One region of the Shewanella inventionis genome, then DNA from elsewhere that is predicted to be linked to it. Evidence: predicted binding sites of a transcription regulator. Region 1 holds the regulator's gene; the other holds the start of a gene.
What was found. The regulator sigma-54, encoded in region 1, starts transcription at its own class of promoters, with help from an activator protein. The targets are predictions, from matches to a motif close to GTTGGCACGNNNNTNGNNT.
Positions count from the first base shown of each region.

Region 1 (7,954 bases):
GCAAAATTTTATGGCTTATCAGATTTAGTCATCGGGTTAACCATTATTGCTGTTGGCACCAGTTTGCCAGAACTTGCAGCTTGTATTGCTGGAGTATTGAAAAAAGAAGACGATTTAGCCATCGGCAATATCGTCGGTTCTAATTTATTTAACATTTTAGCGGTACTTGCCATACCAGGGCTGATTGCACCGGGCGTGATCGATGCACAAGCTAGCGGTAGAGATTTCTACATGGCATTAGGTACAAGTACAGCATTAGCCGTTTTAGTGTTATCAACAGGCGCCAAAAAGCAACTAACCCGTTGGCATGGTGTCCTATTATTAGTCACCTTTATTGCGTACCAAATTGCTGTGTTTCAATCCCATTAAGTTGGAGCATAAAGGTTAAGTATTAAACAAAAGAGAGACACGCATGGTAGATCAAACGCAGTTTCGCCTATGGGGCCGCAAGGTCATCGATATCGAGAAAGCAGCACTGGATAATTTATACCAATATGTTGACTCAGTTGAATTTGCTCAAGCCTGTGATCTTATTTTGCAGTGCAAAGGCAAAGTCATTGTTATGGGCATGGGAAAATCTGGCCATATTGGCAATAAAATCTCAGCCACTTTTGCCAGTACAGGAACCCCAGCGTTTTTTGTACACCCAGGCGAAGCCAGTCATGGCGATTTAGGCGCACTCGATAAAAATGACATAGTACTTGCTATCTCTAATTCAGGCGAGTCGAGCGAAATTTTAACCCTACTTCCAGTGATACAACGAATGGGGGTGCCCGTAATTGCCATTACCGGTAAACCTGAGTCTAATATGGCACGGTTAGCCAAAATCCATCTTTGTATTGAAGTAAAAGAAGAAGCTTGCCCACTTGGATTAGCGCCAACCTCCAGCACAACAGCCACCTTGGTTATGGGAGACGCATTAGCAATTACCTTGCTGCAGGCCAAAGGGTTTACCCGTGACGATTTTGCCCTATCTCATCCGGGTGGCGCATTAGGCCGTAAATTGCTATTAAAAGTTGAAGATATTATGCATCTCGGTGAGCGTTTGCCCATCGTAAGCGATGATATCTGCATTACTGAGGCGTTATATGAGATCTCTAAAAAAGGCTTAGGTATGACGGCCATCGTTGATAAATCCAACACCCTAGTGGGTATTTTTACCGATGGAGATTTACGACGCATCATAGATGCTGAAGTCAACTTACGCACCACCCCTATTTCGCAAGTCATGACCAAAAATTGTGTCACCAGTCCAAGCGGCATTTTAGCAGCACAAGCGCTGCAAATTATGGAAGCAAAAAATATTAACGGACTGATTGTCGTAAACCAACATCATCAACCTATCGGCGCACTCAATATGCTCGATATGGTTAAAGCAGGAGTTATTTAACCATGTCAGACACAATGATTCATCAAGGATTTTACGGCCCCATCAGCGACGATATTTGGCAACGTGCTAAAAAAATCAAACTGCTGATTTGCGATGTAGACGGCGTTTTTTCTGACGGCAGAATTTATTTAAGTAATGCAGGCGAAGAATTAAAAGCATTCCACACTCGTGATGGTTACGGCGTACGCTCCGCACTCACCAGCGGTATTCATGTTGCCGTGATCACAGGTCGTAAATCCAAAATTGTTGAAACCCGCATGACAGCTTTGGGTGTGCAACATATCTATCAGGGTATTGATAATAAATTTGAGCCATTTGAAGCATTATTGTCTTTATATAATGTCACGCCCGACGAAGTGGCCTACATTGGTGACGACATGGTTGATTTGCCAGTAATGAAAGCGGTGGGTCTTGCTGTTTGTGTTGCAGATGGTCACCCCTTTGTAAAACAACATTGCCATATGACCACCAGTATCAATGGTGGCCATGGCGCTCTGCGTGAGCTCACCGATCTACTCCTCCTCAGCCAAGACAAATTTGCTGGCGCCCATGGTATGAGTATATGAACAGAGTCACCATAGGGATTACTGCTTTTTTTGGCCTTGCACTTGCGCTGTACTGGCAAACACAAGTGAAACGTAGCGAAATGGATGCGATTCAAGTTGTGGGTGTCGAACGCCCAGACTTTATCGCTGATGACCTTAAAACGACCGAATTCAACGCGCAAGGTTTTATAGAAAGTAAAGTGACTGCAAAACACATGGAACACTACGCTTCGAGTGACATCACCCATTTTACAGAGCCAGTTTATTTAATTTACCCAGAAAATGGCAAAGCCCAATGGCAACTCAGCGCAGATAGAGGTCAATTAAATAAACAAACCAATCAGGTCAGCTTAGAAAATAATGTTATTATCGACGCCATAGATATCGAAGAGCCTTTACAGTCATTAACAACGCAAGCTGTCGCCCTTGATTTATCAACCATGATAGGCAGTTCACAAGATATGGTGTATATCAAAGGTAAAGGGTTTATGATTCAAGGTTTAGGCCTACATGCTGACTTGAATTCGCAAAAATTATCGCTACTAAGCCAAGTAGAAGGAACATATGAGTCACAATAAACGACATCGCGCCAATGCCGCTGTGCTATTGAGTGGTTTACTTTGTATGCTGAGCATGCCAGTAATGGCCAAACAAGGTGATCTAAAGCAAGAGCTAAAAATTGCTGCGGTGAGCCAGTCTGCCGACATTAAAAACAATCAAATCGTCTTTAACGGCCCAGTTACTGTTGTGCAAGGTACAATTAACATTAATGCCGATGAGCTACGCGCTTTTACACCAGAAAATAGCGCGTCAAAACGCCTAATCGCCACAGGCAAACCAGCAACGTTTTCTCAAGAATTAGATGATGGCAAAATCGGTACAGCCAGTGCTAACGAAATCAGCTATGACCTTGCCACAACCACGCTAACCCTAACCGGTAATGCTAAACTCGACCAAGCTGGCAGCCAGGTAACGGGCAACCTGATTAAATACAATATTAAAGCCCAGGAGCTCATCGCTGAAAGCACGGGTAAAGGCCAAGATCGTGTTATCACCATTATTCAGCCTGAAAACTTCCAAGACGAGTCAGCACCTAAACAAAAGCTGCCCGAGATCCCAGTTAACAAGCAGATTAAACCATGACCCAAATTACCCTAACCGCTGAAAACTTAGCCAAAAGCTACAAAGCTCGCCAAGTCGTAAAAGACGTAAGCTTAACTGTTAAAACGGGGCAAATAGTAGGTTTATTGGGCCCAAATGGCGCCGGTAAGACAACAACGTTTTATATGGTTGTTGGATTAGTTAAAAGCGATAAAGGCCGTATTTTAATCGATAACGATGATCTAACATCAGATCCAATGCACCTAAGAGCCCGCAAAGGTATTGGCTATTTACCGCAAGAAGCCAGTATTTTTCGTAAACTCACCGTGCATGACAATATCATGGCCGTGTTACAAACGCGCAAAGAACTCAGTAATGATGAGCGCATTGAGCAGCTTCAACACCTTCTTGAAGAGTTTCACATTACCCATATTCGCGACAGCCAGGGTATGTCGTTATCGGGTGGTGAGCGTCGGCGTGTAGAGATTGCCCGAGCATTGGCTGCCAACCCCAAATTTATTTTACTTGATGAGCCCTTTGCCGGTGTTGACCCTATCTCTGTTATCGACATTAAAAAAATTATTCAACAGCTTAAAAGCCGTGGTTTAGGGGTACTTATCACCGACCATAATGTGCGCGAAACACTTGACGTATGCGAGAGAGCTTACATTGTAAGTCAAGGAAATTTAATTGCAGAAGGCACACCTGATGAGATCTTGAGCAATCAACAAGTTCGAGCTGTGTACTTAGGTGAACAATTCAAGCTATAGTTAAGTGATAAGTCTTTTAACCTATCTAATTCATTGCGTTGAACGATACCGAAATAGCGTTATATGACACCGACGTATGTGGCAATCCACTACAGTTATCGAAATTATTATTTTTATGGAAATCATCTAGGGATAAGCGGTAAATGAAAGCGTCACTCCAACTTAAAATGGGTCAACACCTAACTATGACCCCTCAATTGCAGCAAGCCATTCGCTTGCTGCAATTATCTTCATTGGAGCTACAGCAAGAAATCCAACAAGCATTGGACTCAAACCCACTGCTTGAAATAGAAGATGAATTTTCTCAAGCCAAAGATCCATTAAAAGAAAGCCGAGATCAATCAGACACCGACTTCAGTGACAATAGCAATGTCAGTGTAGAAAAAGACACTTCAACCGTCGACACCACTGAATCTATCAGTAAAGAAACCATGGACGATCTCCCCATGGATACCACATGGGATGAAGTCTACACCGCATCACCCATGTCTGGTTCAGGCAGCGCCAGCATGCGTGACGACGATATGCCTTTTCAGGGTGAAACCACCGAAGGGTTATATGAACATTTAGAGTGGCAAAAAAACTTAACCCCGTTTTCAGACACCGACCTTGCCATTGCAACAGCCATCATTGATGCCATCGATGAACGCGGCTATCTCACCCAAAGTACAGAAGAAATACTAGAAGCAATGGGCGATGAAAGCATTGAACTTGACGAGGTACAAGCGGTACTGAAGCGGATCCAACATTTTGATCCCGTAGGTGTAGCTGCGCGCGATCTCAGTGAATGCCTACTCATTCAGCTAGCTCAATATGCCGACTCAACCCCACATATTGATAATGCGCGCATGCTTATCAAAGACTATTTAGATTTGATTGCTGGCCGCGATTTTAGGTTATTAATGCGTAAAACTCGTCTAAAAGAAGATGAACTACGCGATGCGATTACCCTCATTCAGTCACTTAATCCTCGTCCAGGGTTATTGATTACCGCAACTGAAGATGAATATGTCATCCCTGATGTCACCGTGTTTAAAAAGAACGGTCGTTGGGTTGTTGAATTAAATCCAGACAATATGCCCAAAATTGGTGTTAATCAACAATATGCGGCCATGGCACGTAGCAGCAAAAACCCGTCAGATACCCAATTTATTCGTGGGCATTTGCAAGAAGCAAAATGGTTTATCAAAAGCCTTGAAAGCCGAAATGATACCCTATTAAAAGTAGCCAATTGTATTGTGCAATTCCAACAAGGGTTTTTCGAATACGGCGAAGAAGCCATGAAACCCATGGTACTAAACGACATTGCAGAAGCAGTCGAAATGCACGAGTCGACCATTTCGCGTGTCACGACACAAAAATACATGCACACCCCACGAGGGTTATTTGAACTAAAATACTTTTTCTCCAGCCATGTCAGTACTGACGATGGTGGAGAGTGCTCATCAACAGCAATCCGCGCCTTTATTAAGAAGCTGGTCGCTGCAGAAAACCAGAAAAAACCACTTAGCGACAGCAAAATGGCAGAACTTCTGGCAGAACAGGGCATAAACGTTGCTCGTCGTACGATTGCAAAATACCGTGAGGCAATGCTAATCCCGCCCTCAAACCAACGTAAGAGTCTATAATTTTACTCAACAATGGAGATGTGTAATGCAAATCAATCTATCTGGGCATCATGTTGAAATAACCGAATCTTTACGAGAGTACGTTCAGGAAAAATTTTCAAAGCTTGAACGGCACTTCGATCAGATCAATAATGTTCACGTTGTGCTCAACGTAGAAAAGTTACAACAAAAAGCAGAAGCAAAAATCAGCCTAAAAGGCGGAGAAATTTTTGCCATGTCAGAACATACCGACATGTATGCAGCAATAGACGCCCTGATAGACAAGCTCGATCGTCAGGTAATTAAACACAAAGAGAAGTATACAAAACACTAACGATGGAACTTTGTACCATCCTGCAGCCGGAATGCACCACCTGTGCCACACCGGGCAGTAAGAAAAAGGTACTGGAACTTATCAGCGATATCGTCGCTGCCCAGTACCCGACCCTATCTTCGCAAGAGGTTTTTGAAAGTCTCCTCGCGCGGGAAAAAATGGGTAGCACAGGTATAGGCAATGGTATCGCGATACCTCATGGCCGATTGACAACAATCGATCACCCTATTGGCATTTTTATAAAATGTGAAGAGCCAATCCAGTTTGATGCTATCGATAAACAGCCTGTAGATATACTGTTTGCTTTGTTAGTGCCAGCCGATCAGTGCCAGCAACATTTAAGTACCTTGTCATCAATGGCGCAAAAGCTCAGCGACAAACAAGTACTAAAACAGCTTCGTAAAATCCACGACTCAACTGAACTCTATCAGGTAATCACCGCATGAAACTCGTCATCGTATCTGGGCGGTCTGGCTCAGGTAAATCTGTCGCCTTAAGAGTGCTAGAAGATTTAGGTTATTACTGTGTTGATAATCTCCCGTTGCCACTTATCGGCACGTTACTGGCGCAATTAAAAGGCAGTAATGACTTGGTGGCCATCAGTGTCGATGTTCGTAATATTGCTGAACAAGGCAAAGTGTTACAAGAGCAGCTGGCGATGCTACAACCTGATACCGAGATAACCAGTTTCTTTTTAAACTCCAGCGACAAAGTTTTACTTAAACGTTACAGTGAAACTCGCCGATTACACCCGCTATCAAAGAATCAAATTTCGCTTCAAGAAGCCATCAAGTTAGAAGGCCGCTTATTAGAACCTATCGCCAAAATTGTCGATCACTATGTTGATACATCTGCATTAAATATTTACGAGCTTAGTGACCAAGTAAGACAAATATTGCTTGGCAGTGTAGATAAAGAATTAGTGATTAATTTTGAGTCCTTTGGTTTTAAGCATGGTATGCCCACCGAGGCTGACTTTATGTTTGACGTGCGCTTTTTACCCAACCCACACTGGGAAATTGAACTAAGGCCTTTTACAGGTCTTGATGAGCCAGTACAAGAGTTTCTTGGACGTCAGCCGTTAGTTAATAAGTTTATTTGGCAAATCGAAAATTTATTCGAGACCTGGATGCCACACCTAGAGCGAAATAATCGCAGCTACTTAACGATTGCAATTGGCTGTACAGGCGGGCAACATAGGTCAGTTTATATTACCGATCAACTGGCAAAACGGTTCAGGCAAGGCAGTAAGCACACTGTTAATGCACGCCATAGAGAGCTAAATATTAACGAAAATAACCCTTAGCCCTCGCGGAGCAGCAACAATGTTAGAACGCCAAGTCACTATCTCAAATAAATTGGGTTTACATGCTCGTGCAGCGACAAAACTGGCCATGTTGGCCGCAGACTTCAACGCCCAAATCACATTAATCCAGGCAGATAAACAAGCCAGTGCAGCCAGTGTACTCGGGTTACTTATGCTAGAAAGCGGAATAGGTAAAATGATCACAGTGACAGCCACAGGCCCAGACGCAGAAGCCGCTTTAGACGCTGTGTGCAACCTAATTAACGACAAGTTCGACGAATGTTGCTAAAGCCAAACGCTAAAACCATTAAGTGCTTATTGCGTGGTAAGTTTAACCTCATGATATATAAGGTTAGTATGATTAACTTAATAAAGCCTGTGGTATAAATAAACAAAGATCTTTTATGTTAAGCGGGTTCCAATTCGCACATCTTATACCATCAGGCTAAATAAGTGATCAGAGATGGCGTAGGGAAAATCGCTTAGAATAAGGCATAATTTGCAGCTAGTTAGTTGTTCTACCTTCAAAATTTCTAACGACGCTATAAGCGATGTTAACCAGTAAGAATGATCACACTCTTGTGCTGATTGATATTGGTCGTTCACCAGTAATATTGCCTATGCAAGCAATACAGCGTCATTTCTAAGCCCGCAATCTCTAAGCTCACATTATCTAAGCCCGTAATCTCTAAGCCCGCAATCTCTAAGCTCGCATTACCTAAGCTCACATTATCTAAGCCCGCAATCTCTGAAAACGTCCTTATATTGTCATTAACGTGACCTTTTATTGCCATAAATACCAGCCATACTGCCCCCTCAATTGATACCAATACTTTGTGGTTAATCGATCTGCTCACCAAATTAGTGCAAATGCACCAATTAAATCAGAGGTCAATTTACC
Region 1 covers NZ_CP082926.1:1,185,021-1,192,974, reverse strand. Annotated here, with positions in the region: gene K8B83_RS05485 (calcium/sodium antiporter) at 1-369, shown strand, start outside; gene K8B83_RS05480 (KpsF/GutQ family sugar-phosphate isomerase) at 413-1,390, shown strand; gene kdsC (3-deoxy-manno-octulosonate-8-phosphatase KdsC) at 1,405-1,956, shown strand; gene lptC (LPS export ABC transporter periplasmic protein LptC) at 1,953-2,513, shown strand; gene lptA (lipopolysaccharide transport periplasmic protein LptA) at 2,500-3,078, shown strand; gene lptB (LPS export ABC transporter ATP-binding protein) at 3,075-3,806, shown strand; gene K8B83_RS05455 (RNA polymerase factor sigma-54) at 3,950-5,434, shown strand; gene hpf (ribosome hibernation promoting factor) at 5,460-5,747, shown strand; gene ptsN (PTS IIA-like nitrogen regulatory protein PtsN) at 5,750-6,193, shown strand; gene rapZ (RNase adapter RapZ) at 6,190-7,053, shown strand; gene K8B83_RS05435 (HPr family phosphocarrier protein) at 7,073-7,342, shown strand; gene K8B83_RS05430 (hypothetical protein) at 7,656-7,847, opposite strand.

Region 2 (7,954 bases), 830 kb from region 1:
CGGCCGTATCAGGTTTTGGGGGAGTATGTTGCTCATTAGGCGCTAACGATACTGCAGACTCGGCATCATCTGCTGGTTCATTGGCTGTAGAGTGCTTATAAGCAGATAAATCTTCAACTTCAGATACTTGATAATTCTCAGTGCTCAATTTGAGATGTTGAGCATTTTTAGCCAGTTGATTTGCCTGTGCGTCTAATTCACCAAATACTTGCTCAATGCGCTGCTCTACGCGCAAGTCTACCGACGAGCGAACGCTTTCTATAACACAATCGCCATTGGATAATGTGGGGTCAATATCGATTTGCCATTGATGCTGCTCAAGCTGTTCAGTTGGATAACTGTTCGACACGATTTCGGCATCGTGCTGATTTAAACGAAGCTTTACCACTTGTTCTTTTAGCGGCAGGGCGTCAACACCTTGACGAAGTGCAGTTAAAATATGATCAGGATGGGTTTTTAATTCATGGCCAATAACGGATTTAGCTAATTGTATTGTCATTGCTAACAACTCAGCTTCAATCTCAGCATCTAACACAGACAATGGCTGTTCAAACTGCCTGATCAATTGTGAAAGTTGTTCTATTAATTGATTAACCGCCACTTCTCCGGCTTCAAGACCTTGTTGCTCACCTTGAGTGAAACCTTCAGAGTGGCCTTGCTCTAAGCCTTCTAATCGCCCTTGCTCTAACCCTTGTTGGTATCCCTCTTGTTTACCTTGTTCAAACCCTTCTTGTTCTGCCGCGGCTCTGATATCTTCAATTTGCGCCATGGTTGGCGGAGACATTGATTTTTCAGGTGTGGTGGGCTTTGCCTGGTAAGGTTTTGAAGATTGACCAAACATGTTAGAAGGCTCTTGGCTAGTATCCCGTGTAATATCAGGAAGCTGCCAATGACTGAACTCAACCTCATCATCGACACTGAGGACATTTTTAGACGATTTGGATTCAGTCATAATCAATCACTTGTATTGTTGAATAAATTAGCTATTGGTAATAACGGCAATCAATTGCTATAAAGCCGTTTGGGCTTCACGATTATAAGAACTCGTCGCCACCGCCACCGCCTAACATAATTTCACCACTGTCGCTGAGACGACGCGCAATAGATAAAATCTCTTTCTGTGCCACTTCGACTTCACTGATACGAATTGGCCCCATGGCTTCAAGATCGTCTCGTAATAATTCTGCAGCACGTTTAGACATATTGCCAAGAATTTTCTCTTTTAAGGCTTCGTCAGCACCTTTAAGTGCCTTCATAAGCACATCTTGCTGTACTTCACGTAACAAGGCCTGGATACCGCGGTCATCAACATCGATAAGGTTTTCAAACACAAACATCATATCTTGAATTTGCTGAGCCATTTCTTCGTCAGACTCGCGCATGGTTTCCATGATTTGACTCTCAATACCGGTATCGAGGTAGTTCATGATGTTTGCAGCGGCTTTTAAGCCACCCATTTTCGCCGCTTGAGCACCACCTTGACCAGCAAATTGTTTCTCCATAATGTCGTTCAACTCTTGCAGTGCAGCGGGTTGCACTTCTTCAAGATTGGCAATACGCATCATTAAATCTAAGCGGGTATTTTCAGGGAACTGGCTAAAAATCTCTGCAGCTTGATCGGGCTCAAGGTACGACAACACAATCGTTTGGATTTGCGGATGTTCGTTTTGAATAATGGTCGCAACTTGGCGGGCATCCATCCATTTCAACGAATCAAGGCCTTTAGCACCGCTGCCCATAATGATTTGTTCAATCAAATTACCGGCTTTGTCTTCGCCTAATGCGGCGGTTAATGCTTTACGCACAAACTCTTCGCTGTTAAAGCCAATTGAAGAGAATTTTTGAATATCATCTAAAAATAACTTGTGCACACCAATGACTTTTTCCTGGCCAAAGTCATCCATTGCCGCCATCGCCATACCCACTTTTTGCACTTGCTTAGGCTCTAGGTGTTTTAAAATCGAAGCGGCGTCGGCCTCACTTAAGCTGAGAAGCAAAATCGCGGTTTTTTCAACACCAGTCAATGACTCTGGGTCAAATGCTGCGGGTTTTGCTTTTTCTTTGTCTTTTTCATTAGCCATTGTCTTGTAACCAATTCTTAACTACTTGAGTGGAAAGCTCAGGCTCATTGGCCACGAGTGCTCTAATTGCTTTAATCATATCATCATCTTTATGCAAATTAGGTATTTGAATTGAACCATCATCTGCATAACTGTATTCAGCCTCTTTGGTATTAAGCATACCTAAGGTATCAGCAGCATATTGATCTTCAATTTCGGCCAACTCATGACCAGGACGTGTTTCGGCTGGCATGTCAGTGCCTTGTGGATTAGTCAGCTTTTTCAGCATTGGGCGAACCACAGCTAAAAACAACACTAAAATGAGCAATGCGCCTAACGCCAACCTAATTGCGCGCCAAAACCAGGGTTGCTCCCACATATCTGGCTCAGGTAACTCTTCAATTAACTGGTCCATAAATGGCACTGTTACCACCTCAAGTGCGTCACCACGTTGAGTGCTAAAGCCTACCGCGCCCTCAAGTAAACGACGAATATTGGTTAATTCTTCTTCGGTGCGTGGCACCCGCGACACTTGGCCATTTTCATCTACCTGACCCGGTTTAAAGTCAATCGCTACCGACACACTCACACGGCGCACCACACCAATTTGCTGGCGAGTATGGCTTATCGTTGTGTCTAACTCGTAGTTACGAGTCGCTTCTTTAGACATATCACCAGAAACAGTTGACGTCCCCGCCTCGCCTGCAACTTCTGGTATGTCTGATTCCATTGGCGGTTGATTGCTCAATGCACCAGGAATACCGCCAGAAGTTTGACCTGAAGAGTTACGTTCAATGGTCATTTCGCTTCTAATTGCGGGTAAGTCAGGTGAAAAGCGTTTCGCGGTTTGCTCTACTGCAGTGAAGTCCATATTGACATCCACTTGCGAGGTAAAGTTTTCTGGGCCTAAAATCGGCATTAAAATCGACTCAATTTTACGGCGATATTCTGCTTCTTTTTGTTGTACCAGTTCGAGCTCACGGCGAGCTCTCGCTGACGTACCATCCTGGCTACCTGAATTGAGTAAGCGGCCATTTGAGTCGGTTACTGTGACACGTGATGGTTCAAGCCCTTGTACTGCCGAGCCAACAATATCAACAATGGCGTCAATCTCTTCTTGGCCTAATCCGCCACGGCGCACATTAACAACCACAGTTGCACTCGGCTTTGAGGCATTACGGGCAAATACGTTCTCTTTTGGCAGGGCTAAAATCACTTTGGCACGGCTAATGCTTTTTAACTCTTCAATGGCGCGTGCTAAGTTTAACTCTTGGCTATGCTTTAAACGCGCTTGCTCCATTCGCTGGCTTACACCAAAACCACTGTCTTGACTTAAATAGTCATTTGTTTGAGTGCTGCTTTCAATACCTGCACGACTTAAGAGTAATTTCACATCTTGATATTTGTCTTCAGGTACTTTGACAACATCAACATTAATTTGATAATCAATTTGGTTTTTATCCAGTACATCAAGCACCTGGATCATTTCAGCCGTTTCCATTTTACCAAGCGGACGATATTCCGGCTCTTGCGCCCACATCATCACAAAAACAGCTAACGCAAGACACACAGCCAGCGCCAAAATCATGATCACCTGGCGCATCATGTCAGCCCCGCCGACGTTGCCCATTAGCCCAGACTTATTCTCTTGCTGGACTCCGGCGTCAACTGTTGAATCTGAACCTACCATTATGTCTGTGCTCACAATTTGTACCTGCTATATGTCTGATGTTTAAAATTACCTAGCGCTTAACACCCAAAGCGGCTAAACAGGCATACTCATGATTTCTTTATACGCTTCAACTAACTTGTTACGCACTTGCACTGTGGCTTCAAAAGCTACACCGGCTTTTTCACGGGCAATAACGGTATCTGATAGGGACACAGTCGTGTCGCCCATGTCTAATCGAGACGCTAAATTGGACGATGTTTGTTGCAATCCATTAACACTGCCCACCGCCTGCGATAATAACTGACCAAAATCGGCACCCGTGGTGTTATTGACTTGCTGCGTTAAGTTAGGAGCAATAGATGAACCAATAGAAGGGGCGATTTCGCCACGAAGCGATTGCATTTCTTGTAATAATGGATTGGCGCTGATCTGCATGATGTCACTCCCTTTCGTCGGCTTTTTGACGACAACAATAATCTTATAAGGAGTTAAAGCAATATAAATGCCAACATGTAAAATTGAAGGGAGTAATACCAACAAAAACAACTTATCGCATTAAATGCTGATAAGTTGTTTTTTTAAAATTATTTTAATCAGTAACTTAAAGTAAAACACGCGTGTATTACGCAGGTAGTTGAATACCCATATCACGCATTTTTGCCATTTTATAACGTAAGGTACGGGCACTAATGCCTAATTTTTCAGCGACTTTTTTTCGACTACCTTGACATTGATTTAAGGTTTCTAAAATAATCACATGCTCTTGTGCCTTAAGTTCATCACCTAAGCCCTCAACATCTGCTGATTTGGCATTTTCAGGTACATCATTTGCCAGTAGATTGACATCAGCAGAGTCAATAATAATATCATTAACACTTATCTCATCATTAACCCGCAAAATAAGTGCCCGCTGGATCACATTATCAAGCTCACGCACATTACCCGGCCAACGATGAGTTAATAAACGCCGACTGGCAGCCTCATCGAGTTTAGGCACTTCAGCCATATTTAATGCTTTAGCATGTTTAGCCAACAAATGGCGAGCAAGCGGTAAAATATCTGCCGGGCGTTGATGCAACGCAGGCCAGGTTAATGGAAACACGTTAATTCGGTAATATAAGTCTTCTCTAAACTCGCCCGATGCAGCCATGGCTTTAAGATCGCGGTTTGACGTGGCTAAAACACGCACATCTAACTTAATGGTTTTACGACCTCCTAAGCGCTCAACTTCACGCTCTTGCAATACGCGCAACAACTTGGCTTGTAGGCCAAGTTCCATTTCAGAGATTTCATCAAGCAATAACGTGCCGCCCTGGGCTTGTTCAAATTTACCCGGGCATGCTTGATAGGCACCGGTAAACGCCCCTTTCTCGTAACCAAAGAGTGTGGCTTCAAGCATGTTTTCTGGAATAGCTGCGCAGTTAATCGCAATAAACGGCTGACCATTACGTTGGCTATTTTGGTGAATATATCGTGCTAACACTTCTTTACCGGAGCCGCTTGGGCCCATGATCATCACAGAGGCATCAGACACAGCAACACGTTGTGCCAGCGCCAATAACGCTAAACTCTTGTCATCGGCCACCACAGGGTTGTCGTGGTTTTGTTTTAACGGTAAATAGCGAGAGACTTGATTTAGCAGCACTTCAGGCGCGAAGGGTTTGGCTAAATAGTCAACTGCACCAAGTTTCATTGCGCTCACGGCACTATTAATGGTTGCATAGGCAGTCATCAACAACACAGGTACTTTAGGCTGGTGTTGCTGCAAATAATTTAGCAAGCCCAAACCACCAATACCGTCCATTTGCACGTCTGAGATCACCATATCAAACTGATTTGCTTTTAATGCAATAATGGCCTCTTCTGCGCTGCTCACATCAACACATTCATAATGAGCTAATAAAAGAGTATCAAGTAATGCCTCACGTAAATCAGCATCATCTTCAACCAATAAAATATGTGCTTCAGCCATGTGTCACCTCCTGATGTTGTGCTTTTTTCCCATGGGGGAAAATCAATCGAATATGGCAACCCATACCGGGTTTGCACGATAGCTGAATTTGCCCACCATGATTACGCACAACAGATTGAACCACAGCTAACCCAAGGCCTGTTCCTTGACTTTTAGTGGTAAAAAACGGCTCAAGCACTTGCTTTTGCATCACAGGATCGAGCCCTTTGCCATTATCAATCACATCTAATAATAGGCCGACTGCAGTTTCACTTGCACAAACTTTAATTTTTGTCGCGCCTGCTTCAATGCTGTTCATCACCAAGTTATTTACTGCAGAACTTAACGCATTGGCGTTAGCTAACATACTTGAGTGTGACGTATCTTCCCACACTAACTCACATTGTTTTCTATCTGCTATTGGCTCACAACTGGCCATCACTTGGGTAATAATATCACCCATGTTAATCGACTCAGCCATACTGTCTTGACGACCTTTAGCCATTAGCAACATGTCATTAACTTGACGCTCTAACTCGTTTAACCTATCCACCAATTTAGACTGAAACTTTGTTCTTGCAGCCTCAGTTAATTTAGGGCTAGCTAAATTTGAGGCGTACAACAAGGCCGCAGATAATGGTGTACGCACCTGATGCGCTAGGGTTGCCACCATTTTGCCTAATGAAGACAAACGCTGTAAGTGTGATAAATTCTTTTGTAATAAACGGGTTTCAGTTAAATCTGTTATCACGATTAACTGCCCTGGCTCTGGTGCTAACGGCGTAATCGCCAATTTAACCCTACGGCCATTTTTAAGCGACACTTCATGGCCATCATCATCTTGTGGCGCAAATGCGCGATGAATAATGTCAAACCAACGAGCGCCCTGTAAAGGTCGGCCCAAAAGCTCAGTAGCAACAGGGTTAGCCAAGGTGACTACGCCATCGCCATCAATAATCACCACGCCTGACGGCATAGCCTGAAGAATATGCGCCATTTGATTAGACATATTGGCAGCCTTACTTGAATAAGCGCTTACCGCCGGCGTAAATACCGGCGCTTTAGCAAGCGCAATGCTTTGACGAATGGCACTGTCACTCGGCCGATAGTTTGGCCGAGACGCTGTATAACCTGTAGTAGTAAACGATGCTGTCATCGGCAACTCAACCTCCGCCATACGCGGATTTGATAACACTCGAGCTGAATACATGGCTACTCCGTCAAAAGAATTACATTTGATCAGCAAGATGCATTAAGTGTGCCAAGGTGAGGTTCTAGGGGCTAGGAACTCGCAGGCTCGCCAGAGAGCGGACTTCGTCCTTCTAGGTTCTAGGTTCTAGGTTCTAGGTTCTAGGTTCTAGATAGGGGCTGGGTCTTGCAACGAAAAAACACATCCGAAGATGTGTTTTATAAAGTTCTTGCAAAGCTAATGTTATTCTTTGCTCATGCCGTATTTGCGCATTTTTTCAACCAATGTGGTCCGGCGGATGCCGAGCATTTCGGCGGCGCGGGCGACGACATTATCTTGTTGCTCTAATGCCTGGCGGATCATGTCAATTTCGAGCTCTGCCAGTAAATCTTTAAGGTTTACCCCTTCTGGCGGTAATTCACTTGGGAAGCGGGCTTCAGGTAACTCTACTGGTTCATCATCATTAAAAATTGACGCTAACGCATCCCGTTCGAGTTGCTCTTCGCTGATTTCAACGCAGTACTCGGGCACCTCGATGTAACGGTATTTATGAGGTAAATCGTTTACATCTACTAAACCGCCTGGATAAAGAATGGTTAAACGTTCAACGAGGTTAGAAAGCTCACGCACGTTACCAGACCAGTTGTGTTCTTTTAAGGATTCTATCGCACGTTGAGTAAAACGCACTTTGCCACGGCCTTCATTAAATACCCGATTAACTAACTCGTGTAATAATAAGGGCACGTCATCACGACGCTCACTCAAGGCGGGCATTTCGATCGGGAAAACATTAAGGCGATAAAATAAGTCTTCGCGAAATTCGTTGTCAGCGATCATGGTTTCTAAATCACGATGCGTTGCGGCCACAATACGCACATCAGTTGCAATTGTTTTACTGCCACCGACACGCTCAAACACGCGCTCTTGCAACACACGTAATAACTTCACTTGCATTTGCAAAGGCATGTCGCCAATTTCATCTAAAAATAGCGTGCCGCCTTCGGCTAACTCAAACCGGCCTTTACGGGCAGATATTGCGCCGGTAAACGAGCCTTTTTCGTGACCAAACAGTTCGCTTTCAA
Region 2 covers NZ_CP082926.1:2,016,265-2,024,218, reverse strand. Annotated here, with positions in the region: gene fliH (flagellar assembly protein FliH) at 1-952, opposite strand, end outside; gene fliG (flagellar motor switch protein FliG) at 1,035-2,081, opposite strand; gene fliF (flagellar basal-body MS-ring/collar protein FliF) at 2,074-3,753, opposite strand; gene fliE (flagellar hook-basal body complex protein FliE) at 3,826-4,167, opposite strand; gene K8B83_RS09125 (sigma-54-dependent transcriptional regulator) at 4,355-5,704, opposite strand; gene K8B83_RS09120 (sensor histidine kinase) at 5,697-6,893, opposite strand; gene K8B83_RS09115 (sigma-54 dependent transcriptional regulator) at 7,116-7,954, opposite strand, start outside.
Region 2: fliE (flagellar hook-basal body complex protein FliE) is a predicted target of sigma-54. The motif match lies at 4,224-4,242, and genes of this name have one in related genera.